Regions from separate parts of the Ferdinandcohnia sp. GQ5 genome, predicted to be linked through region 3. Evidence: riboswitches for the same ligand, from Rfam matches in the RefSeq annotation. Region 3 holds a riboswitch; each other region holds the start of a gene.

The links. Region 3 has a riboswitch for thiamine pyrophosphate ahead of AC6CHV_RS00745 (3-oxoacyl-ACP reductase). Riboswitches for the same ligand answer to the same signal wherever they lie in the genome.
Positions count from the first base shown of each region.
Region 1: it holds a riboswitch for thiamine pyrophosphate, as region 3 does, so the genes downstream of both, thiC (phosphomethylpyrimidine synthase ThiC) here and AC6CHV_RS00745 (3-oxoacyl-ACP reductase) in region 3, are expected to answer to the same signal.
Region 2: it holds a riboswitch for thiamine pyrophosphate, as region 3 does, so the genes downstream of both, thiT (energy-coupled thiamine transporter ThiT) here and AC6CHV_RS00745 (3-oxoacyl-ACP reductase) in region 3, are expected to answer to the same signal.

Region 1 is NZ_JCAXEW010000002.1:231,365-241,345, forward strand. Features, by position in the region: gene pdxR (MocR-like pyridoxine biosynthesis transcription factor PdxR) at 1-1,090, opposite strand, end outside; gene AC6CHV_RS03140 (hypothetical protein) at 1,187-1,366, opposite strand; partial or broken gene AC6CHV_RS03145 (DUF1657 domain-containing protein) at 1,907-2,227, opposite strand; gene AC6CHV_RS03150 (phospholipase D-like domain-containing protein) at 2,445-3,962, shown strand; gene AC6CHV_RS03155 (CBO0543 family protein) at 4,194-4,775, shown strand; gene AC6CHV_RS03160 (YetF domain-containing protein) at 4,799-5,482, shown strand; gene thiC (phosphomethylpyrimidine synthase ThiC) at 5,947-7,731, opposite strand; TPP riboswitch at 7,872-7,986, opposite strand; gene AC6CHV_RS03170 (endospore germination permease) at 8,437-9,534, opposite strand; gene AC6CHV_RS03175 (Ger(x)C family spore germination protein) at 9,531-9,981, opposite strand, start outside.
Region 2 is NZ_JCAXEW010000014.1:141,421-151,401, forward strand. Features, by position in the region: gene AC6CHV_RS17410 (adenylosuccinate synthase) at 354-1,640, opposite strand; gene dnaB (replicative DNA helicase) at 1,871-3,235, opposite strand; gene rplI (50S ribosomal protein L9) at 3,414-3,860, opposite strand; gene AC6CHV_RS17425 (DHH family phosphoesterase) at 3,857-5,830, opposite strand; gene AC6CHV_RS17430 (YybS family protein) at 5,858-6,787, opposite strand; TPP riboswitch at 7,076-7,177, shown strand; gene thiT (energy-coupled thiamine transporter ThiT) at 7,251-7,832, shown strand; gene rpsR (30S ribosomal protein S18) at 7,895-8,134, opposite strand; gene ssb (single-stranded DNA-binding protein) at 8,181-8,747, opposite strand; gene rpsF (30S ribosomal protein S6) at 8,801-9,088, opposite strand; gene ychF (redox-regulated ATPase YchF) at 9,433-9,981, opposite strand, start outside.
Region 3 is NZ_JCAXEW010000001.1:158,274-168,254, forward strand. Features, by position in the region: gene AC6CHV_RS00720 (Nramp family divalent metal transporter) at 1-264, shown strand, start outside; gene AC6CHV_RS00725 (YetF domain-containing protein) at 377-1,084, shown strand; gene AC6CHV_RS00730 (GNAT family N-acetyltransferase) at 1,132-1,665, opposite strand; gene AC6CHV_RS00735 (Na+/H+ antiporter NhaC family protein) at 1,766-3,181, shown strand; gene thiW (energy coupling factor transporter S component ThiW) at 4,067-4,570, opposite strand; gene AC6CHV_RS00745 (3-oxoacyl-ACP reductase) at 4,592-5,353, opposite strand; TPP riboswitch at 5,445-5,551, opposite strand; gene AC6CHV_RS00750 (hypothetical protein) at 5,687-6,085, shown strand; gene AC6CHV_RS00755 (DNA alkylation repair protein) at 6,106-6,768, opposite strand; gene AC6CHV_RS00760 (hypothetical protein) at 6,894-7,025, opposite strand; gene AC6CHV_RS00765 (SRPBCC family protein) at 7,351-7,788, opposite strand; gene AC6CHV_RS00770 (MerR family transcriptional regulator) at 7,785-8,129, opposite strand; gene AC6CHV_RS00775 (alpha/beta fold hydrolase) at 8,290-9,342, shown strand; gene AC6CHV_RS00780 (hypothetical protein) at 9,471-9,614, shown strand; gene AC6CHV_RS00785 (RlpA-like double-psi beta-barrel domain-containing protein) at 9,659-9,981, opposite strand, start outside.

The DNA of each region.
Region 1 (9,981 bases), on a different contig from region 3:
TCGCAATCCATTGGGTAAAACTAGCGTGGCCAAAATCAATCTGTTGTTTTGCATCTGATAATCTTTCAATAACGGATTTAGGACCAATTATCCACCCAATCCGTAAACCAGAGGCAACAATTTTTGACAATGAACTAATGTATAAGACATTGCCATTAACATCCATAGATTTTAACGATGAGACGTGTTCACCTGTGAAAGAAGTTAAACTATATGGATCATCTTCAACAACAGGTATTCCGTGTTCAGAAGAAATCTCCAAGATTTTCTTTCTTCTCTTTTCATTTAATAAGGTGCCAGTAGGATTTTGAAAAATTGGATTAAGGAATATCATTCTTATCCGATGCTTTTTATATAGAGTTATGAGATTATCTGGGTTAATTCCATTATTATCTATAGGAAACGAATATGTTCGAATGCCTGCTGATCTAAAGATGGGAAGACTATAATGATAAGATGGCTCTTCTATAGCAACAGCATCCCCTGGCTTTAGGAGGCATTGTACAACTAAATGTAAAGCCTGCTGAGCACCAGATGTGATAAGTATAGACCCCGGACTCGTCTCTATTCTTCTAAATTCTTTAACATGCTTTGAGATTGTTTCCCTTAATATTTTGTTCCCTTGGGGATGGTCGTACCCAATACTGCCAATATAGGATCGTGTGGAAGTGATGCTTCGTAAGTCCTCAATCGGAAAAAGGTCTTCTGACAATTCCCCGCTAGCCAAATTAATCATATTAGATTCCTCGGTTTTTTTCCGTATTTTTTGTGCAACAGGTAAATTTGGTAAAAAGGATCCAGCTTCTACGTATCTATTCCAGCTGGGGATTCTCTTTTTAGAAATACCCCATATATCTTTATTTATAGTTGTACCACTTCCACGCTTTCTCTTGATTAGTCCGTTAGATTCTAGCTCATCATAAGCAGCAACAACCGTACTTCTGTTTACATTTAATTCCTTTGCTAAATATCTTTCCGAAGGCAATGGCTTATCCGGTGAAAATGTACCATCTGCTATCCCATTTTCAATATATTCCGCAAGTTGTTTATAGATTGCCTTCCTTGCATTTCTATCAGGTTTCCAGTCCATATCAAACATTCCCTAAAGTTAATATATATCCTAACAGGAATAATATCTTCATTTACAAATATAATATATAGCTGCCATAAAAAATAGCATTTGCGTCTACAACCTTACTATATAAATCCCTAATGCAATAACTGCTAGAGGTATAATGACAACATAGATTAGAGTTAAATTGGTAGTGTTCTTTTTGGTATCTCTACTATAGTTTGAATCACCTTTTCCTGCAATTAAAAGCGTTCCAATAAGTGATATAATTCCTATGATTATTACTAAAGACATTAATATCTTCATAACACACCTCACAATAAACATATAAAAAACATAAATGGCAATATATAAAGTCATTCAATAAAGGTATTTCCAAATAAAATTATTGTATAACAAGAATTCCACCGTATCACCATCCACTTTATAAACAATTAAACCATCCATTTCTCTCTTTAATAGATTAGTTTCATTTATCCTCTTATTCAAAACCTTATTTATCAACAAATTAAAAAAGAAACCTTTTTGCACTTAAATAGACAAAGAATCATTATACAGTTCTTGGCTAAACAAAGAAGTTTCTGATTAAATTGTAAGAAAATTAACCTTAGTCCAAAATTGACTAAGGCTTTAAACTTTTTACATTTTTTCGATTATGCAACAAAATTAAAAATGATAATTAACCAATATATGTTGTTCATTTTTGTTTACAAAACCTTGATAGATTCGAAAAAAAGATGTTCTCCCAAGGATTTTAAATATCAAGATTCGACTAATAGAGTATAAAAATGGTCTTCCCTTTTTGAAATACCTAATTAGGGAATAATACATACATTAACCTTTTAAAATAGGGGTTACTTTGTCGATAGCTTTTTGTAGCTTTTCGTTATTTAACGCATACATTTGTTTAGCCTCTTTTGATTCCGTTCCAAGAGCAAATAGTTCTAAATCAGCTTGACATTTTTTCATAGTTGAAAGAATTAAAGGTCTTTCTTGAGGAGATGGTACTTGCAACTTATCATCAAAAAGATCAACTGTTAATTCTCCAAAAGAATTAATCTGTCCGAGAAATACATTTTCAATTGTAACACCTAATTTTTCCAACTCAGTGTGTAGCCAAGCACGATTTCGTCCAATTGTAGCTAGCCGTTCGTCACTCTCAAATAAAAGTAGAGAAATAATCTTCTTTAATAAGAACTTTTTGTATTTATGTTGTCATGCAAAGCCAATTGAATATTGTAAAACCTTCTAATTAGATAAATCGGAAGGTTATTTGTTATGCATTTTTTTAGTATATGATTCCTTGTAATCTAAACGTATACTTGCTACATAGTTTGCACATGTTAAGGGAAAAACTAAGGAGGAATTTTAGTTGGAGTGGATTTTTTTTATATACCTTTTAAATACGTTATTTATCTTATTCATAGCAATTTGGGAAGTTCGTCGGCCAGCTAAAGCTTTGAATTGGATAGTAATCGTCCTTGTTTTGCCTGTCATTGGTTTCATATTATACCTTGGCGCATCAAATCCCAAGCTTATTCATCGTAAAAGATTAATCTCTACTCAAAGTGAGTCTGATAAATTACCTGATACATATACTGATACAGCATCGATAATCGCCGATGCTTTACGACCTTTCACTGTGCATGGGCTTCGAGTCGGTAAAGTGCGAGTACTAAACAATGGAATAGCAAAATATGAACAACTTATCGAATCCCTACAAAAAGCTCAAAAAACCATTGACCTGGAATATTTCATTTATCGGAACGACCAAATTGGTAATCGCATCACAGAATTGCTGATTGAAAAAGCAGTAAATGGAGTGCGGGTTCGTTTTATTAGAGATGGTTGGGGGAGTAAAAAATTTCCGCATCAAAAAATTCTTCAGATGGTGGAAGCAGGGATAGAATGTCGGACAATATTTCCTTTAAGCTTTCCCTGGATTTTATCCAATTGGAATTATCGGGATCATTGTAAGATTGTCACGATTGACAGAAAAGAATCCTTTACTGGCGGTATGAACGTTGGGTATGAATATACAGGATTAAAGCCAGACGTAGGATTTTGGAGGGACACTCATTTGCAAATCATTGGGGAAACAACAAGTGATTTGCAGACTATCTTCGACGTTCATTGGAATATCGCTGTACCAGAACGGATAAAGTCTATAACAAAATCTGGTGGTACGAAAAAAGTCACTAATATCCCAAAATATAAATCAAAGGAAACCAATCCAACCGGTAGGATAGATCTTTCAAGATGGTCTGCCGAAATAGGATCTGAGTTATGGCCAATAGAAGGTAAAACAGACAATACCCACAAAATAACAGGCGAATTGCAAAAAGCTTACATCCATACGTTGGAAGGAAACCCTGGGATTCCTACACCAGTTATTCGTCAAGCTTACTTTATTTTTATTACACAAGCGACAAAAACCATTGATATTACAACGCCCTACTTTATACCAGAAACAGATATTATTATGGCATTAAAGACAGCTGTGGCGCGTGGTGTACTCGTAAGATTACTTGTTCCTCGCCATATTGATAAAAAAATCGTGGGCTTTGCAAGTCATACCTATTACGGGGAACTTCTAGAAGCTGGGGTCCAAATCTACCAGTACGATAAAGGAATGTTACATGCGAAACTGATAGTCATTGATGAGGAAATTGCAGAAGTAGGTGCAGCAAACTATGATATGAGAAGTTTTCGCCTAAATTATGAGGTATGTCAAGTCGTGTACAGTGCTGATGTGGCAAGGGAACTCACAGTGCAGTTCGAGAGGGATCTTACTGATTCTGTACCGTTAAGAATTCAAGATTTATTGCAACGATCCCTAACCGAGCGCATTGTTGAACATGGTTCTCGCCTGCTTTCTCCATTATTATAAGTTGATTTATCCTGTTTTTATTTTTCAATCTTGAATCTAGATTTAAAAAGTGTCATTGTATTTAAGATATTCATGATTCATTTGAAAAAAGTTAAAAACCCGTGTTAGAACTTCAATATGGGTTTTTTCTTATTCACGTTGGAAATCCATTACTAAAAAAAGGTCATACTAAAAATGGACCAAAGTGTTTGAATCCAAAATTATCTTGAATCATTTATTTTAAATATAGAGGTGATTCCAATAGATCATATATTTGGTGGAAATCTTAAGGAAATACGCTTATTAGAAGATAAGCTTTATCATTTAGAATTAAATGGTTGGCTAAAGAATGAGTTTTTAACTTGGGAATGGTGGATACTAGTCATTTTTTTAGTTGTGCCTTGGGTTATATGGGCTAAACTTGTTAAACGAGACATTATTTTAGAAATTCTTTTATTTGGTACCATAATTATTTTGACAACAACCTTATTAGATGTAGTTGGTGCACAATATAGTTTTTGGGATTACCCCATCGCATTCCTACCTATTATTCCTCGCGCCTTTCCTTTTGATTTTTCAATGGTACCTGTAGCTTACATGTTGTTATATCAATATTTTAGAACTTGGAAATCTTTTATTTTAGCCCAGATTATTATGGCTCTATCATATGCCTATCTATGTGAACCTTTTTGTGAGTGGATCAAACTTGTTAATTATTTAGAGTGGAGATACTTATATTCGTTTATATATTACATCATTGTTGGTATACTAACTCGAGCTTTAATAATAAAGCTAGCATCTTTATCTATACCTCAAGATCTTATAACGAAGTAAAATTTAAACTGGAGGAAAAAATTTTGGAGGAAGTTAGTATTGGTTTACTCACGCTCAAAACCATTGTTGGTTTTGTCACCTTATTTTTTATCATTATCATAACAGGTAGAACATCCATCTCTCAGTTAACTCCGTTTCACTTAGTTTTTGTATTAGTGCTTGGAGATTTTTTAGGAAATACCATTTATCAAAATAAAGTAGGGATTTTTCACTTTTTATATGCCATCGGATTGTGGACGCTTCTCATGTTAGGGATAGAGTTCTTGACTCTAAAAAATAAATCGATACGTTCTCTCTTATTTGGCGATCATAACATCATTATTCGGGATGGTGTAATGGATAGAAAATTACTTAAAAAGAACAAATTGGATGTAAATCAAGTATTAAGTATACTTCGACAAAATCAGGTTTTTTCTGTTCGCGAAGTCAAATACGGTATATTAGAAACTAATGGGCAAATAAGTATCTTATTACAATCAAAGTATCAAAGACCCGAAAAGAAAGATCTCAATCTTCCAGAAAGTTCAGTAGACCTCCCAACATCGTTAATTATAGATGGGGAAATCTTATGGGAAAATTTACATGAACTCGGATTTGATCAACAGTGGTTAGATAGCCAATTAACTATTAACGGATATAATAATGTAAAGCGAATACTTTACGCAGATTGGCGAGAGAGTGAAGGCATACATGTAAGTCCTAAATAATATTTGTTAGGATAGGAGCACATCAATTTCCTTGGTGAATATAAATTGAATTTTATAAGAGATGAATCAGTAAGGAACATAGGAAAATAGAGATCTACCAGTTATGAATCTACCCTTGGACAGTTTGAAGTTCGTCAGTCAAGTGTCCTCTCGGAGTTCTGATTAAAATTCATTGAGGAATTGTAGGTTCAGCATATCTCCTATCCTTAACTATAAGTTTAAGACTATTATACCTGATGGTAAAGATTCGCAAGGAGTTCAGTGGTAAAAGGAAGTAGTACATCAAAAGCTTGGGGTTAATATCCCCAAGCTTCTTTATTTTATGACATTTATTTCAAGTATTAGCCTTTGATATCTACATTGTTTAAACTCTTTTAAATGTTTCTCCAACAAGCAAGGAGATCCTTTAGTTGATTAATCTCTCATCTTTAGGAACTTCAACGTAAAACTCCTAACTACAAGAGTTATTGATATAATGTACCACCAGATTCCTTAAACTCTTCAGCTTTTTCCTTCATTCCTTTTTCTATTGCTTCTAATGTATCAAGCTTGTTTTCTTTCGCGTAATTACGAATATCTTGAGAAATCCTCATACTACAAAATTTTGGTCCACACATTGAGCAGAAATGGGCTGTTTTTGCACCTTCTGCAGGTAACGTTTCATCATGATATTCTAAAGCGCGTTCAGGATCCAATGATAAATTAAACTGATCTTTCCATCTGAATTCAAAACGGGCTTTTGATAAGGCATCATCTCTTTTGTGCGCGCCTGGATGCCCTTTCGCTAAATCAGCAGCATGGGCAGCTATTTTATAAGTTATAACACCTTCACGTACATCATCTCGGTTTGGTAAACCTAAGTGTTCTTTTGGTGTAACATAACATAGCATAGCCGTACCAAACCAACCAATCATGGCTGCGCCTATTGCAGAAGTAATATGATCATAGCCAGGGGCTATATCAGTTGTAAGTGGACCTAGAGTATAGAACGGAGCTTCCTTACAAACCTCAAGTTGTTTGTCCATGTTTTCTTTAATAAGGTGCATTGGTACGTGACCAGGACCTTCAACCATTACCTGTACATCATGCTCCCAAGCAATTTTTGTTAGTTCTCCAAGAGTTTCTAATTCCGCAAATTGCGCTTCATCATTAGCATCAGCAATTGAACCAGGACGTAGACCATCTCCTAAAGAGAATGCAACATCATAAGTTTTCATGATTTCACAGATTTCATCAAAATGAGTATATAAAAAGTTTTCTTTGTGGTGGTGAAGACACCATTGTGCCATAATAGATCCACCCCGGGATACAATACCTGTTAAACGTTTGGCTGTTAACGGGACATATCGCAAAAGAACACCAGCATGAATGGTGAAGTAATCCACGCCTTGCTCGGCTTGCTCAATCAAAGTATCACGGTAAACCTCCCAAGTAAGGTCTTCGGCAACACCATTTACCTTTTCAAGTGCTTGGTAGATAGGAACGGTTCCTACAGGAACAGCTGAATTGCGAATAATCCATTCCCTTGTTGTATGAATGTTTTTCCCTGTTGATAGGTCCATAATAGTATCAGCACCCCATCGTGTAGCCCATGTCATTTTTTCGACCTCTTCTTCGATGGAGGATGAAACAGCAGAATTCCCAATATTTGCATTGATTTTAACATGGAAATTACGTCCTATAATCATAGGCTCTGCCTCTAGATGATTGATATTAGAAGGGATTATTGCTCGACCTCTTGCAACTTCTTCACGCACAAATTCAGGTTTCATATTTTCCCTTAATGCGATAAATTCCATCTCAGGAGTGATGATGCCCTTCCTTGCATAATGAAGCTGTGTGACATTTCTACCTTTTTTGGCACGTAATGGTTTACGCTTTAAACCTGGGAACACATTATTTTTAGCACGTGGGTCATTCTCGTCCTTATATCCATTGTCTGTAGCCTTAACTTTTCTTCCTTCATATTCCTCAACATCTCCTCGTTCATGGATCCATGTGCTTCGAAGAGGAGGCAGACCTTTTGTAATATCAGCTGAATAATTAGCATCCGTATAAGGTCCGCTTGTATCATAGACACGAACTGGTTGATTTTCTTCTTCACCAAAGGCGCCCGTTGTAGGACTTAGTTTAATTTCACGCATTGGTACCTTGATATCAGGTCTTGAGCCTTCAACATAAACTTTTTTACTACCTGAAAAACTAGACATGATGGAAATGTTTTTTTCGTTTAAAGAAGTTGTTGACATAGAGTAAATCTCTCCCATTTTTTAAATTAAAGGACGAGCTCTAGACAATAAAAGCGGAATTAAAGAAATGAATTAAATAAAAAAAGCCGAATCCAAAAAGGATGGACCGGCTTTGTATGTAGAAGTTTATTCAATACATGAATTATTTTTTCTAACTTCCCCACGCTAGTATTATCTAGATCAGGTCCAAAGGGTCAAGAAACTTCAACGTGTTTCCCTCTCAGCCCAACTTATTGGACTCCCCTAGTTATTTCTATTCAATTTTGTATTAGTATACATGAGATTTAAGTAAAATAAAAGTAGCAATAAATAAATATAAAAATAAAAACCATTTGGTTTAGAGACGGACAGCAATAGGTTTGCTTAGGAAGAAAAAGAAGTATATAAGGTCATTTATCTTAGAAAAGACATCCCGAGATTTTTGTCCTATCCCAGAAAAGAAAATATAATACATAAAATACTAAATGCTGCGCATCATGCTCCCTAATTAGGGTTTATGCAACCATGGAATTTTATTTTAGTTACTTCAAATGAAAATAAAGAAAAGTTAATTTGGGCAGCTGATAAGGAAAGAAAAGCATTGACTATTCATTATGAGTAGAAAAAGAAAGCTACAAGAATCTCCTGGACGTAGATTTATAAGTAAGCGTAAAATAGGTCCCACCTGTTTAGCAGATGGGGCCAATTTTACACTTGCTTGTATTATTACTCATCAATTTGTTTTGAATTTTTACGAATAACTCCAATTCCCCAAAGGAGCAAGGGAATACCTATCATATTTATGGGGAGAACAAATGGAAGCCAATATTTTTCAAGATAAGAAACTGAAGCTGCATTATTATTAGGATAAATCAAAGAAAGTACTATTGAAGCTATTGCTACAAACCAAATAACCTTTCGCCAATCCTTTATATTTAGCCATTGTGCTATACCATAACTAGATACGAATAGGTAAATGGACAATTTTATAAATATACTGAAGATCCATATAACAGTCACAATTATTTCTAAATTTTGTATGAATTGCATAAGCGATATATATCTCGCCATCTCAAAAAATGGATACCATAGTCTTGAAGACAAATCTGCTCCAAATACCATTAGAATTTCTAGCGTTGAAATAGTCACTAAAATAGCTACAACTCCTACACCCCATACAGCCCATGTTACTCCTTTTTTCGGTTCTTCTGTAAAAGAGAGTAGCATCATTATTAAAACCGACTCACCATAAAACGATACAGGCGTTAAAGCTCCTTGTAAAATCGATTTTAGTCCTGAGTCAGTATAAACAGGTAGAATCTTATCCCATTCTATATTATTAAAATTAAGCAACAGAGTAATAATAACCATTACAAATATCAAAGGGCCCATGATTTCACTACACCGGCCAATGCCTTCAATCCCCCCTATGTAATTCACATAAATTACTAAAAGTAATAAAAGTACAATTAAAATAAACAACGGGGTTTTCGTAAATAAAGTCATTTGGATAATTTCAGATGATTGACGAAAAATAACTCCTATTACAGAAAGCCAATGGATAAAATATGGAATTACTATTATTCTCCCTAACCATTTCCCTAATATGCTTTGACTAAACTGAATGAATGTTTGGTTAGGATAGAGAAGACTTAGTTTTCCAGCAGCAAAGGTGATTCCTATTCCTGCTAACCCAGCAAGAACAAATGAAATCCAAGCGTCCTGCTTTGCTTCTTCAATAGCAGGTGATTGTGTTAATAACAAAACCATTCCAATTTCTAGAGATGCAATCATCCAAAATATTTGATACTTGGAAATCTTCATTTCTGGATCTCACTTTCTTTCAAATGTAATGGAGAACCAGTTACCCCAGTTCGATCAATACGTATATCCACTTTAACTGTAATACCTGCATCTGAGAATCTCTTACTCCAATCCTTTTTCCATATTTTCCATTTTTGAGGGTATTTCTTATGAACAGATTGTCCAAAACCCAAAATATCTGTTTTATATTCTTTTTGAACTTTTGTGATGGTACTGATCATATGATCTTGCAAATTCTTATTGAATGAACGTTCTATGATTTGAAGATTCTTCGGCTGCTTTAGGTCTAATACTGTATTATTTTCACGAACAACCCCTGTTCCGGAAAGCGTTATAAGAAATTCCACTCGATCATTTTGTATATTGGGTTGAATCTTACTTTTAAAATTCATACCCAGTATACCTACATTTCCTTTTTCCCCTAATAAATTTGTGGTGAAATTATGA
Region 2 (9,981 bases), on a different contig from region 3:
ACATAGTGAGATTGTCATGGGAAAGGAGATAAGTGTTTATATGTTGTCTGTGGGGATGGGGTTGATTTAAAATAAAGGCTGTTTTCGCAAACTTTGTTGTTTTTATCAATGGTTTCCGCTTCAGGTGGACGCTTTCCGCGGGCGTGGATTGAGCCTCTCGCTTTTCCCGCTGGACATTGAATTTGCTTCTTTGAAATAACCCACGCACGAAGAAAATGTGAATACATTTTCGAGGAGTCGCCACCTTACGCTCCAATCTACTAGGTTTCCACATTATAACTAAAAACAACAAACTTATAGAAAAGAGCCAAAATAAAAAAACATAGCTGTTTCCAACTATGTTTTTCATGTTATTAGCTATATATATTGCGCACTACATTTGTTTGTGTTCTGTCAGGTCCAACTGAGAATACAGATAATGGGATACCAGTTAACTGGGATATACGCTCAACATAGTTTCGAGCATTTTCTGGTAGTTCTTCTAACTTTTTCACTCCTGTAATATCCTCTGTCCACCCTGGAAACTCTTCATAGACTGGTTCACATTCTGCGAGGACTTTTAAACTAGCTGGGTATTCCTCAATTAGCTCCCCTTTGTGTCGATAGGCCACGCAAATTTTTAACGTTTCAATTCCTGTTAATACATCAATGGAATTAAGAGATAAGTCAGTAACTCCACTTACCCGTCTTGCATGACGTACAACTACTGCGTCAAACCAGCCTACTCTTCGAGGACGTCCAGTAGTCGTCCCATACTCACGACCAACTTCTCGAATTTGATGACCAATCTCATCGTTTAGCTCTGTTGGGAAAGGTCCGTCTCCTACACGTGTTGTATAGGCTTTTGAAACGCCTACTACAGAATTTATTTTAGTAGGGCCCACTCCAGAACCAATTGTAACCCCGCCGGCTACTGGATTTGAAGATGTAACAAATGGATACGTTCCCTGATCAATATCTAACATAACACCTTGGGCACCTTCAAATAGAACACGACGTCCACCATCTAGAGCATCATTCAACACAACAGATGTATCACAAACATATTGAACGATTTGCTGTCCATATTCATAATACTCATCTACGATATCTTCTAGAGTAAATCCTTGTGTTTCATAAACCTTTTCGAATAGTCGATTCTTCTCAGTAAGGTTATGAGAAAGCTTTTCTTCAAACACTTCTCGGTCAAGTAAGTCTGCAATACGAATTCCCACTCTGGAAGCCTTATCCATATAGGCAGGTCCAATTCCTTTTTTTGTAGTCCCTATTTTGTTTATCCCTTTGTATTCTTCTTCTAATTCATCCAACTTAATATGATAAGGAAGAATAACATGGGCACGATTGCTTATACGTAAATTATCTGTCTGAACACCCTTGTCATGCAAATAGGCTAGTTCTTTGACTAATGCCTTTGGGTCTACTACCATACCATTGCCGATGACACAGATTTTCTCTGAATAAAAAATGCCTGATGGAATCAAATGAAGTTTGTACGTTTCTCCATTAAATACGATTGTATGTCCCGCATTGTTTCCACCCTGATATCTAGCTACTACTTCAGCCTGTTCTGAAAGAAAGTCAGTAATTTTCCCCTTTCCTTCATCTCCCCACTGTGTTCCTACAACTACGACTGCTGACATTACTATGCACCCCCAGGGTTAATATAAAGATATTGTTCATTTCCAGTCAATATTTTATCAGTTTTCTTTTCTTATTACAACAAAAATACGAACATTGCATATGTAGAAATAATGAACATTCGTGTTTATTATTTCATTTTATCTCCAATAATATGTAAGAAAATCAAAAAAAGACGTATCATGAATTGATACATCTTTTTTCTGTACTCAGGTACGTTTTAACCATTTTACTACGCACCTGGTGGCATGTTTGCATCATCAAACCTTCGTTCCAGATTGACGAATTTATTATATTCTTTAACGAATGCCAACGAAACTGTTCCAACCGGGCCGTTACGTTGTTTAGCAATAATGATCTCAATAATATTCTTATTCTCTGACTCTTTATCATAGTAATCATCACGGTATAAGAACGCAACAATATCCGCATCCTGCTCGATACTCCCTGATTCACGAATATCAGACATCATTGGACGCTTGTCCTGTCTTTGCTCTACCCCACGGGATAACTGTGATAAGGCAATAACAGGAACCTTTAATTCACGGGCTAAGGCTTTTAAAGAACGAGAGATTTCAGATACCTCTTGCTGACGGTTTTCGCCGCTTCTTCCATTACCTTGGATCAACTGTAGGTAATCGATAAGAATCATCCCTAATCCACTTTCCTGCTTAAGTCTGCGACATTTTGAACGAATATCATTCACACGAATACCAGGAGTATCATCAATATAAATTCCTGAGTTGGATAAGCTCCCCATTGCCATGGTTAACTTACTCCAATCTTCCGGTGTTAAGGAACCTGTACGTAGATTTTGTGCATTAATGTTACCCTCTGCGCAAAGCATCCTCATTACAAGCTGCTCAGCACCCATCTCTAGACTAAAGATAGCGACATTTTCATCAGTCTTAGTTGCCACGTTTTGCGCAATATTAAGAGCAAATGCTGTCTTACCAACAGATGGACGGGCTGCTACGATTATTAAATCATTTCGCTGGAATCCGGCTGTCATCTTGTCCAGCTCTGTAAACCCGGTAGGAATACCGGTAATATCTCCAACACGATTATGAAGAGTTTCAATATTATCATAGGTCTGAACGAGAACGTCCTTAATATTTTGGAAAGCACCCGCATTTTTACGGTTCGCGACTTCCATTATATTTTTTTCGGCCTCACCTAAAAGTGCATCGACCTCGTCTTCTCGGGAATAGCCATCTGTAGCAATCGTTGTTGCTGTGCGAATCAATCGGCGAAGTATTGACTTTTCTTCAATAATCTTCGCGTAGTATTCAATATTCCCGGCTGTTGGTACGGAACTCGCCAACTCACTTAAGTACGAAACGCCACCTATTTCATCTAAAATTTTCGCATCCGCTAACTCGGAAGTAACCGTTACTAAGTCAACTGGTTCACCTTTATCTGAGAGACCTAGCATCGCGTCAAAAATCTTCTGGTGTGCTGTCCGATAAAAGTCTTCTGGAATCAACACTTCTGAAGCAAGAGTTAATGAGCTTGGTTCTAGGAAAATAGCACCTAAAACAGCTTGCTCAGCCTCTATATTTTGCGGAGGAATACGATCAGCAAAAATGTCACTCAACTATTCTCCACTCCCTTTACATAACTTTTTTATGTCTATCTATCTATTATACTTCTCTTTTATTTAATTCCAATGGAAAAGCTTTATTAACAATCATGTAAATAAAAAATGTGATCTTGTATGTAACAAAACCACATTCTTCATTCTATCTGTTTTCCCTATTCAGTTTCAATGGAAATTACTGTTCTTTGACATGTACCTTAACTGTTGCTGTTACTTCTTGATGCAATTTTACAGAAACATTGGTATAACCTAATGCTCTAATTCCATCAGGAAGGTCAAATTTACGCTTATCGATTTTAATGCCGTGTTTTTTCGCGAGCTCATCTGCAATTTGCTTACTTGTTACAGAGCCAAATAAACGACCACCTTCACCCGCTTTTGCTTGAAGCTCAACGGTCAATGCTTCAATCTTTTCCTTTAGCTGTTTTGACTGGGCAAGTTCCTCAGCGGCTTCTTTTGATTCTTTATTTTTCTTAGCTTCTAATGATTTCATATTCGCTGGTGTTGCCTCAATTGCAAGATTTTGCTTGAACAGGAAATTGTGAGCATATCCATCAGATACATTCTTCACTTCCCCTTTTTTCCCTTTACCTTTTACATCCTTTAAGAAAATAACCTTCATTTCTTGGTTCCTCCCTCTAAATACTCATCTATTACTAAAAGTAGCTGTTCTTCTGCCTCTTCTATTGTTGTATCTTCTATCTGTGTTGCAGCATTTGTAAGATGGCCGCCACCGCCTAAACTTTCCATAATCAGCTGCACATTGACGTCACCCAATGAACGTGCACTGATTCCCACTCTTAAGTCATGTCGGACAGAAATAACGAACGAGGCAACAACATCATTCATTGTCAGTAATGTATCAGCGGCTTGTGCAATCATCACTTGGTCATAGGTCTCATTTTGTTTTCCTTTTGCAATCGCAATTCCTCTTTTATAAATAAATGCTGACTCAATTAATCTCGATCGCTTTTTAAAATGGTCCATATTTTCTTTAAGGAATTTCTGAACAAGAATGGTATCTGCTCCTTGTGCACGAAGATAGGATGCTGCATCAAATGTTCTTGAACCCGTGCGAAGCGTAAAACTCTTTGTATCAACAATGATCCCAGCTAGTAAAGCTGTCGCCTCAAGCATATTAATTTTTTTCTTCTTAGGTTGATATTCAAGAAGTTCCGTCACCAACTCGGCTGTCGATGATGCATATGGTTCCATATAGACGAGTAATGGTGATTGAATAAATTCCTCTCCACGGCGATGATGGTCAATAACAACCACTTTATCAATTTTTGATACCAGCTTTTCCTCAATTACAAGTGATGGTTTATGGGTATCTACTACAACAAGCAGTGTGTCGTTTGAAGCAATTTCAAGTGCCTGCTCTGGCGTAATAAAGTATGACCATAATTCCGTATTTTCCTTTACTTCTTCAAGTAAACGCCCAACACCTGAATCAATTTCATTCGGATTTAATACAATATATCCTTCTTTATGATTCATTTGTGCTACTTTCAATATCCCAATGGAAGCACCTACAGCATCCATATCAGGGTATTTATGGCCCATGATGATGACTTTATCGCTATCCGAGACAATTTCCTTTAGAGCATGTGAAATAACGCGTGCGCGGACTCTAGTGCGTTTTTCCATTGGATTTGTTTTGCCCCCATAGAACTTAACCTTACCGTTTGGAAGCTTAATCGCAACTTGGTCACCACCACGTCCCAGTGCAAGGTCCAAGCTGGATTGTGCTGAAACTCCTAGCTCAGGAAGGGTTGGGACTCCAATTCCGATTCCTATACTTAGAGTTAGTGCTACGCTATCCCTTGCTGTATTTTCCCTAACATCATCCAGAATCGTAAACTTTGTTTTTTCAAGATTGGATAATATTTCTTCATTTAACACCGCAATGAAACGCTCAGATGAGGTTCGCTTTAAAAACACACCATGTTCATTGGCCCATTCATTAAGGATTGACGTAACCTGACTATTTAAAGAACTCTTCCGTTGGTCATCCATTCCTTGAGTAACTTCATCATAGTTGTCTAAAAAGATGATCCCTAGCACTGTACGCTCAGCTTCATACAATTGCACAATTTCCATTTGTTCAGTGACATCAAAGAAATAAAGTAATCGTTCTTCCCTCTTAATGATTACCTTAAACTTCTGCTCATTTAATGTAATTGTCTCACTCTCGACCTCTTGCTGAATTAAAGGAACAATTAATTCCTCAACATCATATAGTGATCTCCCCACTAACGTATCTGCGTCAAGGCAATTTGATAAGTAAGCATTGGCCCATTCAACTTGAAACTCATCATTATATAGCAAAATCCCAATCGGCATTTCCATTAACGCTTCTTCGCCAACCTTCTTTAAGCGATAGGATAGGGTTGAGATATAATGCTCCATTTCTTTTTTTAGAAGTGAATTTGCTTTGTACAAATAGTACGTAATTAATCCAAGGAGCAGAAAACTTGCTAACCCAATCACCCACTGAAAATAAACGAGAATTGCACTAAAAATACTTGTGATAACAAGTAATGCATATAAGGGATAGCGAAACAACTTTCTTTTGTAAAAGTCTGGCATGTAATTTTCAGCTCCTAAAGCTTTGTTTTACTTCTTTTTACTAATTCGATTTCGCAGTTGGAATCCTAAGTCAATTATACCTAAGATTCGAATAATATAAAGGAGAATTGGTGTTAAGATCGTTAGAACAATCGGTACGACCTTTGGAATTCTTTTTTGATAACAGTAATAATAAATAAATGACAAGCCTTGAATGACCATTAGCAACTGCATAATAAAAAAGAAATTTAAAAAGGCAGTATATCCAAATGTACCCTTTTCCATCTCAACAAAGCTCAAAAGTAAAATCAATAAGTAATACCATAAGACACTCTTTGGAAAATTAATCTCACGAAATGGCGGGAAAGGATTTATTTTTACCCGAAGCCTTACCAGAATAGGTTTAATGGCCACAACTGTTATAAAAGCCAAAAACATCGCAAGAAAAACAAACATACTTGGAATCATGTATTGCATCATTTCTACTGACTCTTCTAGCTGTTTAATGGCTTCTGTATTCATTTCTCCCCCTGTTGCCCTCATTATACTCTCAGCCATGGCAAAAGATTCTTGTGTACTTTCTTTAAGCACTTCAGTAACATTCACTTGTAAAACAAGGTTAACCGTGACAAACATCAGCACAATGGAAAACAAGTAGGACAAACATGCGCCTAAGAAAAGTTCGATTCCACTTCTTCCTCTGTTGATCATTTCACCCAATAAAATCCCTGTAACACCAAACATTATCGTAAGTATAATCCCCATTACAGAACCTAATAGTCCTGAGAGGAAAAAAGCGATAAGTAAAAATAACAATGACTGCTTTACTTTATACTTCACTGTAAACAGAATAAATGGAATGGGCAAAAGGAATGAAAGTACCGTTCCAAGTAGCGGGAGATATAGACTGACAAGTAACAGTACACTGTATACTGCTAAAAGCATGGCACCTTCTGTTAATAATTTTGTATTTTTCACCTTTTCACCTCAACTTATTTGCAACACACCTTCTGAAGAAAAGTGCCTGGCGCTTGGACCCCTCAAGCCAATGGCGTATGGAACTTGACATCAAAAAAAGTGCATGTTTTATAACCACTTTCTATTTTAAAGATTTACTAGGAAGTCTTCAACTTTTGTACTTCCATTGGATTTGTTGACTTCGGCTTTGACATAGAACACGGCAGTCTTTAGTTGAAGTTCCACTGTGACGAAACTTTTTGTTTTACTTTTCCCTAATTTCTATTATGATAGTAATTAATTAATAAACGTAACCACAAGGGGAGCAATTTGCTGAGAGTGAACGTTAAACGTTCAGACCCTTCGAACCTGTTAGTTAATGCTAGCGTAGGAATGTGGAGATTTATGAGAACTTATCCTTTTATTAAAGTTGTTCTCCTTTGGGGTGCGTTTTGTTCATTACACACTTCAAGGGGGTTTTTTTATGAGAAATACTAGGTTGCAGTCCATGATTGAAGCGGCGATTTTTGCCGTATTAGCGCTAGCACTAGATATGTTTGTGCCATCAATAAAAATTGGTCCTTCCATCTCTATATCATTCGCGATGATCCCTATATTCATTGTCGCACTTAGATGGGGACTTAAAATTGGTTTCCTTTCCGGTTTTTTATGGGGACTTCTGCAAGTGATCTTTGATCCCTGGATTATCCATCCAGTTCAAGGAGCCATCGATTATTTCTTAGCTTTTTCTTTCATTGGGTTTGCTGGTTTATTTAGAAACGGCGTTCAAGAAAGCTTACGAACTGGTAACAAAGGTAAATCATTAGCTTTAATCATTAGTGCCATTTTCATTGGAAGCCTTGCTCGCTACTTTTGGCATTTCGTATCAGGTTTTGTATTCTTCGCTGAACAACTCAAAGGCTTTGAAGCAGTATGGTTTTCTCTTACAGCTAACGGTATCACTTTTTTAGGTGCATTCATCTTCTGTTCCATTATCATGACCTTATTGATTCTTTCTTCACCCCGTTTCTTCGTACTTAAACAGGAAGTACAGAAACGATTCTAATCGTTCTCTAAATAAACAACAAAAAAGCGATGACCGCATTAGGCGATCATCGCTTTTCTTTATTATTCACCAGATACATATGGTAATAATGCCATTTGACGAGCACGTTTAATAGCAACTGTTAATTTACGTTGGTATTTTGCGCTTGTACCTGTTACACGACGAGGTAAAATTTTACCACGTTCAGAAACGAATTTTTTAAGTAAATCTACTTCTTTATAGTCGATGTGTGTAATTCCATTAGCTGTGAAGTAACACACTTTACGACGCTTTGCACGTCCACCTTTACGTCCGCCTGCCATTGATTTTCCCTCCTTTTAAGTGTTGATTATATGATTGACTTACAAGTTAGAATGGAAGATCATCATCTGAAATATCGATAGGTTGTCCATCATTTGCAAATGGATCTTGGTCTACTCTTGTAGGTCCTTGGTTTTGATTTGGGTTCTGATTCTGTCCAAATGGAGAATAGCCGCCTTGGCCTTGGTTACCTTGGTTACCGCCAAAACCACCTTGATTGCCACCATAGCTGCCTTGATTACCGCCATAGCCACCGCCAAAGTTACCTCCACCGCTACGCTGTTGGTCATTTGCATTTCTTGGTTCAAGGAATTGAACACTTTCTGCTACAACCTCAGTAACATATACGCGTTTGCCATCCTGGCCTTCATAATTTCTTGTTTGAAGACGACCATCAACGCCTGCTAAGCTGCCCTTCTTCAAGAAGTTTGCAACATTCTCAGCTGGTCGGCGCCATACAACGCAATTAATGAAGTCAGCTTCACGTTCACCTGACTGATTCGTAAATGCTCGATTCACTGCGAGCGTGAAGGTTGCTACCGCAACTCCACTTGGTGTATATCGTAATTCAGGGTCTTTTGTAAGTCTCCCTACAAGAACTACGCGATTCATCATCAGAACCATCTCCTAACAGGATATTCAAACAGAGCCTATACTCTAATAAATTCTTATGCTTCTTCTTTAACAACGATATGACGGATAATGTCTTCGTTGATCTTCGCTAAACGATCGAATTCGTTTACTGCTTCAGCGTTTGACATTACGTTAAGAATCATGTAGTAACCATCGCGGAAATCATTGATTTCATATGCTAAACGGCGCTTACCCCATTCTTTTACGTTTGTAATCTCCGCACCATTGTCAGTTAAAACGCCATTAAAACGCTCAACTAAAGCCTTTTTCGCTTCATCATCAATGTTTGGACGGATGATATACATAACTTCGTATTTTCTCATCACGTTACACCTCCTTTTGGACTAACGGCCCTTTTACCTAAAAAGGGCAAGGAGCAATTATTTCAATTACTCACAGAAAAATATTATAGCACATAAAAAAATCGTAGGCAAGAACTGTTTCAACAACGGATTATTAGCTCAATTGAAAAAATAAATAAAAAGGGCTTGAGTAAGTTAGCTTACTCTGCCCCTTTTATTTATTTTTGTCACCTTTCAGCCAAAGCTGAAAGGCGTGAGGAACTCAAAAGTTTCTCACGATTGAGCTAATAATCACCTGTTACCTTAACAAAACAGCCACAAAACGTGTATATCATCGTCCTGTGGCTAGTTCCTCGTTAAACACCTTATACATTAAATCGGAAATGAATGACATCCCCATCTTGTACAACATACTCTTTACCTTCAAGGCGAACCTTCCCTGCCTCACGAGCAGCATTCATAGAACCACCTGCAAGAAGATCTTCATACGATACCGTCTCAGCGCGGATAAATCCTCTCTCAAAATCAGAGTGAATGATACCAGCACATTGTGGAGCCTTCATTCCTTTTCTAAATGTCCACGCTCTTACCTCTTGTACACCTGCAGTAAAATACGTAGCAAGTCCTAATAAGTGATACGCAGCTCGAATCAATTGATCAAGACCAGATTCTTCTATTCCTAGCTCTTCAAGGAACATTTCCTTTTCTTCCCCTTCAAGCTCCACAATTTCTGACTCGATTTTTGCACAAACAACAATAACTTCCGCATTGTCCTTTTGAGCAAACTCACGTACTAATTGAACATATTCATTTGAAGAAGGATCTGCTACATCATCTTCGCCAACGTTCGCAACGTATAAAACTGGTTTACTTGTTAGTAAGTGCATTCCCTTTACATATTTCATTTGCTCTTC
Region 3 (9,981 bases):
AAAGCCTACCGTGCGTATTTAGCTTGGTTAACCTTCCCGCCAATGCTTCTTTTATTCTTTGGTAAGCCTGTTCAACTAATTATTTTATACGGTGCCCTTGGAGCTCTGTTCATGCCATTTTTATCGTTAAGTTTAATGTGGTTACTTAACTCCAAGCGTGTTGAAAAAGAATATAGAAATAATTTACTATCCAACATCGTATTTGTTGCATGTTTGATTCTGTTCGCAATTTTATCCGTTCAACAATTGGTAGGATTATTCTAGAGCATATAAAAACACTTTCTATTCCCCTGAGATAGAAAGTGTTTTTATTGCTAATAGTTGTAATGTACTTAGTACAAACTAATTAGAAAATTAAGGTTAAGGTGGAGGAATTATGCACTTTTTTGCTTCACAAGAGCATCTCACTGCTGTTGAATGGATTCTCAGAGCTATTGTTGGCTTTGCGTTCTTTATCGTGATAGCTAGAATGATGGGGCAACGAACGATTTCTCAGGTTGGGCTTCTCGACTTTGTTATCGTCTTACTAATTGGAAATATTATTGCTCATCCATTATCAGATGAGGGATTAGGTTTAGAGGGTTCCATGATTACAATGACTGTAATTTTGGTCTTATATTTGATTGGTATTTTATTAAGTTTACGTTCTAATAAGATTCGAAAGTTGTTTATCCCCTCACCTATCCTACTGATTGAGAATGGAAATATACTTTATAAAAATTTAAACAAAGCAAGGATTTCAATTGATGTACTTTTATCAGAATTAAGAATGAAGAGTACGGAAGATGTTCAAAAGGTTGCACTTGCGTTTTGGGAGCCGGGTGGTTCTTTTTCTATCTTCTTAAAGAGTGAACACCAACCGCTAACTCCGAGTACCTATAACAAACCTATTCAACCATTCCAATATCCTAGGACTGTAATTAAGGAGAAAAAGATTGACTATAACGAGCTAAATAAAATTGGTAAAAATGAAGATTGGCTGATACAAAAAATTTCAGCCACCTACAAAAATGTAACATTAAATGAAATTCTTCTTGGAACAATTGATGAAAACGAAAATGTGACAGTATTTTTATACCACTAGTTAAATTTTCAAGGAGTATACTATTTCATTCCAAATTGTGTATACTCCTAATTTTTCGGCACCTGTATTTTCCATATCATATGATCAAAATTTTTACCCCAGTAATCTTTTAAAATAACATCCGGCTTACCAAATTTGTTCTTCCAATATTTTTGTGCATTTTTGTATCCACTATCTAAACAAAACTCTTCTATTTTTCTATCCCTTAAAATTGTAAATATTGATTGCAATAACCTAGTACCGATGCCTTGTTTTTGATAGTTCGGATGGACGAAAACAGTTCCAACTTCAACTAAATCACAATAGGCATGATGCTTTTTGCAGATTAATTTACTTACAGGACCATACTCGATGGTTCCAACAGTTGTGTTTTCATAGGTGGCAAGTAGAAAATATCGGTTCTTGCCTGCACTTGTAAAATCAGATTGTAAATAACTCTTTTTTGTTTCGATTTCCTCGACTATATCCTTTGTTAAATGAGCTATCCCTTCTTTACTAAATGTGTCCATAATGACATCCTTGAAAAAACGGTGAAGTTCATCCTTGTCTTCAATTTTTGGCCTTCTGATATCTACATCCATTACCTACTACCTCCCTAAGTATTCCTGTGTACTGAAATACTCCCCTCCCAAATTGGTCATACTAACCAAATGAACATTTTCGATATTGGAGGATTATGGTTTGGAACATTCATGGATCTCACTTATTCCTTTTTTAATTGTAATTGGAATGGCGATTTGGTTAAAGGATATTTTACCGGGACTAGTTCTAGGATTATTGATTGGGGCAATCCTTGTTACATCTGATGTATTAGGTGGAACCCAGCAATCAATTACATATATTGTGACGACTCTATCTGATCCAACTAATATCAAAATCGTAAGCTTTTTATATGTTTTTGGTGGTTTAGTTGGGATGATGAATATTGCTGGGGGTATCAAAGGATTTACGGAATGGATTGGTGAGAAAATTAAGACTGAACGTGGCCTGCTAGGATTAATATGGCTCACTCTCCCTTTTACCTTTATGATGCCAATGTTTCGGATCATGATGATTGGACCTATCATAAAACAACTCATAAAAAAAATGAACCTATCAAAACAAAAGGTCGGCATGACATTAGATATTTCAACCGAATCGGTTATTGTTCTATTACCGGTTGCGACTGCGTTTGTTGGATTTATGGTTTCACTTGTCGAAGGTGGCATTAAAGGTCTTGATTTAGGGATGTCTGCCTACCAAGTATTTTTATTAAGTATTTTGTTTAATTTTTATGCGATTGTGATGCTCCTTATTGGAATCATTCAAACATTTTGGCCATCTAAAAAAAGTGATAAATCCCACCAGCATGCAGATGATGAAGAACATGATCATGAATTTCACCGAATTGGAATTAAGAAAGAACTTTCTCTGGTAAAGGCACAACCTTGGCATTTAATTGTCCCAGTGTTTTTACTTCTAGGATTGTCTCTCTATCTGCTATGGGAAAACGGTAGATCACTTGGTGCTCAATCGGTCTTTGAGGCTTTTTCAATGGCCGATGCAACCTTTGTCATGCTGCTTGCTGTATTTATCACACTAATTTTCACTTTTGTGTTTTATGTAATCCGAAAGCAGAAATTACATGAAATTATGTATCATTTTTACGATGGTGGAAACCAAATGATGCAGGCGATTACCCTTCTCATTCTTATATGGGCTCTTACCTTATCGGCTGAGGAACTAGGATTTTCTGAATTTATTAGTTCCACTTTAGGCTCATTTTTACCAGGGTTTTTAACACCTGCGACGATTTTTCTAATTGGGTCAGTTGTTGGGTACTTTATTGGTTCCTCTTGGGGAACATGGGGGTTATTTATGCCGCTTGGAATTGCTTTGGCCCTTTCGACGGGTGCCTCCATCCCGCTAACCGTCGGAGCTGTTTTTGCGAGCGGAGCATTTGGAGCTTTGACTTCACCACTTGGTGACACAACGATAACCACGGCCTCAATACTAGATTTAGAACTAGTGGATTATGCACAATATAAATTAAAGGTTTCAGCAATAGGAGGAGTAATTGCCATTGTGTTATATATCATTGGTGGTTTGGTGATTTAAAAGAGACTAAAGAAGTAGTTCGGATATTGTGGTGCGGAAACATTCGTATTCGAAATCATTTTTACCTTTTTTTGGATATTACGTATGACTTTATATTGCTAAATTATATAAAAGCATACGCATTTCAATTTTACGTATGCTTTTATCGCTTTTTCGCTTAAAAACAATACACAAATGGATATTTCTTACATTTTTAATCATAATTGAAATCAATTCTACCTTTTTTTGGAATTTACGCATGACTTTATATTGCTAAACTATCTAAAAGCATACGCATTTAATTTTACGTATGCTTTTATCGCTTTTTCGCTTAAAAAATGATACACAAATGGATATTTATTACAGTCTTAATCTTAATTGAGATCGAATCTACCTTATTTTGGAATTTACGTATGACTTTATATTGCTAAATTATATAAAAGCATACGCATTTCAATTTTACGTATGCTTTTATCACTTTTTCGCTTAAAAAATGATACACAAATGGATATTTATTACAGTCTTAATCTTAATTGAGATCGACTCTACCTTATTTTGGAATTTACGCATGACTTCATATTGCTAAACTATCTAAAAGCATACGCATCTCAATTTTACGTATGCTTTTATCGCTTTTTCCCTTAAAAAAGATACACAAATAGATATTTATTACAGTTTTTGTTTTTTTAGAAATCATTTCTACCTTATTATGTATTTTCAAATGACTTTATACTACCAAACTAAATAAAAGTTTACGCATTTCTTTACTGTGTTGAATATACAATGGAAAGTGAATTTGTAGTTTTAATTAGAAACCAATTCTGTGCATTTATATAAGTAGTAACATCCCTTTTAATGTTAAAAAGCTAGAAGACTGCATAATCACCTCTAGCTTTTTTTTACGTATTAGTAGTTTCGTTCTAGATATTTATTGAACGCGGGGTTTTTTAATACGATTCCAACAATGATAAATCCAAAAATAGATCCCACAATGGAGCTGAAAATAAACGATGGTATGAAGCCAAAAATGGCTGCATCCTGTCCAAGAATAAGCGTGGCAATTGGATAACAAGCAATTGCCCCTAAGATCCCTGTTCCAATAATTTCACCTGTCATTGCCATTGACGCTTTCTTAGTTTTTGTATAAAGGATTGCTGCTAAAAAAGCTCCTATCATACTTCCTGGAAAGGCAAATAAAGAGCCAGTCCCAAGCATGTTTCGAAGTAAAGATACAGAAAAAGCTTGAAGCACGGCGTATGCTGGACCTAAGATAACCGCCGACAAGACATTAATAAAATGCTGCATAGGAAATACTTTTGTGAAACCTATTGGAATTGCAAATAAATGACTTGTAACTGTTCCGATAGCGACAAGCATTGCTGTGAGTGTCATTTTTAGTGTTTTACTCAAGATGAATCCCCCATTACCGATTTAATTCATTACCAAACCGCCGTCAACAATAAGGTTTTGACCCGTTACCCCTTTACTCCAAGGTGATGCAAAGAAAAGAACTGCGTTTGCTACATCTTCCGGTGTTGTTACTTTTTGTAGTGGCGTAGATTCCTTTATCAATTGGAAAACCTCTTCAGACGTTGCCGAACTTGCATCCGTTGTTTGAAGTAATCCCCCAGAAATCATATTTACGTTTATTCCATATGGACCAAGGTCTTTTGCCATGTTCCGAGTGAATCCTAAAAGAGCTGCTTTGCTAGTGTTGTAATCATGGTAAGCAACAACAGGATTTTGAAAGAGATTCGTGCCAATTGTTACAATACGTCCAAAGCCAAGCTCTTTCATGTCTGGAAGTGCTGCTTGTGTTGTATGTAAAGCTCCTTTTATTGCTCCTTCGAGCTGTGCGTGAAAATCCTCCCAAGAAATAGTTTCGGCGTTCTTTCTTGCGACTGGGTCAAAACGAAAATTGATTAAGGCATTATTTACAACGGTTGTTATAGGTTGATCAAAATATTTTTTCGCTTCAACAAATAGATTCTGTACTTGTTCACGATTTCTCACATCAGCTTGAATGGAGATCGCATTTTCACCGATTTCTTCTTGTAGAGAACGAGCTTTTGCTTCACTATGAAAATAGTTGATTACTACCTTTGCCCCTTCATTCGATAAAGCTTTTACGATTTCCTTTCCTAATCCTCGTGCACCACCGGTAACGAGAATAACCTGATTTTGTAGTTTCATTCTAGTAGCCTCCTCAAATAGAAAATAAGAAAAACGCAAAAAAACCAGTTCCACATAAATGGACCTGGTTTAAGGTATCAAGAAAAAATGGACATTTTCCACTCTACTTTCCTCCGCCGGTATAATCCGGATCAGGTCCAAAGGGTTAAAAAACGCACGCTTTTCTCTCAGCCCAATCGGGCACCCCTAGTAGTTACGAATATTCTTTCTATAAGGATAGTATGTACTTGCAAAAATGTAAAGGTATTTGATGAATTCAAGATTCTAAGATTCATTATATGGTATAATATGGATAACAGTCTGAATATTCAATTTATAGAAAGGAGTGCTGGGATGTTATTTTATTTAATGATCGCTCTATTTGCAGTAGGAATTGGAGCGATTGGTTGCGGTATTTTTATGTTTTTTGTAAAAATGGAAAAGAAAAAGGCGTTTATTATAAGTTTAATAGGATTATTCATTATTATAGTGACCATGGGTTCTGGTAATCTTCGCCCCTCCTATGAGAAAGAAACCTCCATAATCGTTCAGGAAGTTTCCGTATCGGCCAAAAAAAATGGTGATGGAAAATACAGTTGTAATGTAAGTGATCCATACAGCGTGTATCAGTTTTATAGCGAAGATAAAAAAGAGGTCGAGGATTTTTGCGCTCAATTTAGCAAAGGTGAAACATATGAAATCACATTCCAGTTTAAATCTGGTAAATATACCATTTTAGGAGTAATTAAGTAAAGGCCGGGAGATTCCTGGCCTTAAATATATTTACTACCTTCTCTAACACTTAGCTTTTGCAATGGTGTTTCATTTATAAATTGACGGACTGAATCTGGGTTTGTCTTTGAGTATTCGCGCAAAGCCCAGCCAATTGCTTTTTGGATGAAAAATTCTTTACTTGTTGCATTGGCTTTTATGTATTTGTACAGGATGTTTTCATTTGTTTCTTCCTTATATTTTAACTGGAAAAGAATTGATGAACGTGTAAGCCATAAATGCTCACCAAATGCCCAGCCTTCAATTGTTTCCTCTATCATACTAGGTGTTACTTTAGCAATATTTCCAACTATATGTGGTGAAAGAACATCGACAGTATCCCACCAAGATTTTGTAGTAATGAGCTCTTCGATAAAAGTTAAATGGCTACTATTGACTTTTTTTATAGATCTAACTAAATAATCCTGTGCAGCATATTGGTATTCCCGTTCATCCTTTTTCCACAACTGTGTAACAAGTTCAAGATTTAAATCCTTTTTTAATATTCCTGTTTCATTATAAAAATTACGTGTTAATTGTCTCCTTAAAGGTGTTTTTATTCCGAGAAACGGAAAATGGTTTTTCATATATTTTTGCATCGGTAACGCATTAGCGGGATTACTATGTTCTTCGAATAATGTAACGAGATGGTTTAAATCCTCCATTGTATTGCTCCTTTAAAAGATTTGGTATCCTCATTGTACTCGATGCTCCTATTCTTACAAAATAAAAAATACTATCTTTTCTATGTAAGTATACGTACGAAAAGATAGTATTTTAAATTCGTTACTTATTGCATTTTAATAGGTGTTACGACTGCAAATAGGTTTTCTGTTGGATTGTTGAGGTTGACTTCAATTACTTTATACCCTTCACTATCCTTGTAATCATTTGTAACTGGTGTTTTAATCTCGTTGCTCATTTTCCGTACTTCCCTTCTAACATTTTTCTCACACAATAAGTAGTATATGATGAGGTAACGAAAATGTGCTTTCTTTTAAAAAAAATTTTACTTTTATATTTTGGCTGTTTCGCAAACTTTGTTGTTTTTATATCGTTGACTTCCGCTTCAGGTGGACGCTTTCCGCGGGCGTGGCTTGAGCCTCCTCGTCGATACCGCTCATGCGGGGTCTCAAGTCTCACGCTTTTCCCGCAGGAGTCGCCACCTTACGCTCCAATCAAATTGGTTTGCAATTTATTAACAAAAAGCAACAATCTTTTAGAAAAGAGCCTATATTTTTAATGCTTCATTTCGTACGCGCTCCATAAAATTCCCTTACAACATCATTGTTTGCATTTTTACTGCTTAGTTTTAGCATGGCCCGTCCGACAAAATTAACTCCTATGTTTTGTCCTTCATATATGAATTTAGTGTGGGACTCGTCAATTTTTAGTAGGGTGAAAGTCGTAGTAATTTCAAATGCTTTCCCGAGTACAAAGCTTGTTTGCTTTAGCTTTTTGTTTTCGGTATTATCATATTGTGTCGTTTCAACAATATAGGTTTCTACACGTTTTCCCTCCCGATATTTTTGTTGATGCTTTGCCCCAACCTCTTCTTCTGTTTTTTCAATCAAGGTATGCTCTTCTACTTTCGGCATTATTTTCTTTATATGTTCGTCCGAAAATAGCATCCAAACCTTTTCAATATTCGCCTCAATGATCGTTTCTTCTTTCCATTCAATCATTTGTTTTCCTCCTTCCCAGATGCGAGAAATTCATCAATCTCTTCCTTTTGTTGTTGTAGTTCTGCAATTTGATGCTCAATTTTAGTTCTCTTTTGAATGAGTAATTTATCTAGGTTTGCGAAAGACTCATCCTCCATGACTGATACCATTTCTTGAATTGAAAAGCCAAGCTTTCTTAGTTTTACTAGTAGTACTGCAAGAAAAAAGCTACCATCATCATAGTAGCGGTATTTGTTTTTTGGATCAATGTAAGCTGGTTCTAGAAGTTTGACTTCCGCATAGTAACGCAAAGTTTCCTTGCTTAATCCGGTCAGTTCCGCAAATTCCTTTATTTTGTACATCCTCGCCCTCCCTTTTTATCTTAAAGTGTGTGGTGCACCCCTTAGTCAATATAAAAGTCAATTTTATTTAAAAGTTTGTCCATCTAGCAGTTCTTAATAACGTATTTTACCTATATATATTGTATTAATAGATTCCATTAAATGAAAGGTGGTTGCTACATTGATTGAAAATTCATTTTATACACAAGAATTCCACGGACCCTATGAGCTTTTTCATTTAGGAGATTTCAAACTAGAGGAAGGTGGCGTGATTCCAAATTGTCAGCTTGCCTATGCTACGTTCGGAGAGCTTAATGAAGCAAAAGATAATGCTATTGTCATTCCTACTTGGTTTTCTGGTACAAATAAAGCCTATGAACCATATATTGGCGAAGGACGAGCATTGGATTCGTCTAAATACTTTATTGTGATCATCAACCAAATTGGAAATGGTCTTTCAAGCTCACCTCATAACAGTCCTGCTCCCATAAGTATGTCGAATTTCCCGGATGTTAGAATTGGTGATGATGTACGAGCTCAGCATCAATTCCTTACTGAAAAGTATGGTATCAATGAAATTGCGTTAGTTGTTGGCGGGTCTATGGGAGCACAACAAACATACGAATGGGCAGTTAGATTTCCCGACATGGTTAAACGTGCAGCTCCGATTGCGGGTACTGCCAAGAATACGACTCATGATTTCATCTTTACTGACACATTAATCGAAGCGATTACTTCAGATCCAGGCTGGAATCATGGAAACTATCAGTCTTGTACAGAAGTGGTTGACGGATTAAACAGGCATGCTAAAATATGGGCTGTTATGGGACTTAGTACGGAATTTTACAAACAGGAAAAATGGCGCCTATTTGGTGTCGATTCTGTCGCAGAATTCGTAAACGACTTTTTACAGCCTCTTTTTGCAGCGATGGATCCAAACGCGCTATTAACAATGGCATGGAAATGGCAACGCGGGGATGTTAGCCGAATGACAAATGGTAATCTAGAAGAAGCGCTTGGAAGAATTAAAGCAAAAACATTTGTTATGCCAATTGATGAAGATATGTTCTTCCCTCCGCGTGATTGTGAAGCAGAACAAAAATTGATTCCTAACAGTGAACTTCGTGTGATTAACAGCATTTGCGGTCATTTTGGATTATTCGGCGCAGATGGTCCAGCTTATTTTGAACAAATAGATAAACACCTTAAAGAACTTTTAGCGACTCCTGTATAAACGACTTTATTTATATTAAAGGATCTCGCCATCTACCTGCTAGATGGCTTTTTTGTTTTATTTTATGTGTAAAATGAACTAGAAAGAGCCATATTAGTATCATACTAACTGGGAAAGGATGGTATTACATGAAGAAGGATGAACATCTGAAGAATCAGGTACTTTATATCACGAACCCCGCTTATGATGCTTTGCATTCGGAAAATCTGCTTGAGGATCATGATGAAGAAATTGATCGTGAACAGTTGTCCCTATTGAATAGAGAATTATAAAATAAAAAAGGAGGACAATTTAGACATTGTTCTCCTTTTGTCATTTAATCAATGGGTGTAATTTCTACATTTAGTACCCCAACACTTGGCGCTGCACCTAGTGCTTCAAACGCTTTACGGTGAAGATTGATTCGGTTTGCTGGGAATTTCTTCACTTCATCAACAACTGTTACAATGATATCTTGATTCGGAACAAACGAAACGTTTCGGATTCGTAAACGTTGGCCGCATTTAAAAGGGCTATTTTCCCCTACGGCTGCAGTCATGTTGTTATCATAGGACCAGCCAATTTCACACTTTGTTGGCGTACCTCCCCATGTCCAAGTGGCCTTACCTAAGATAGTATCAGGATTGCGGTTCCAATCCC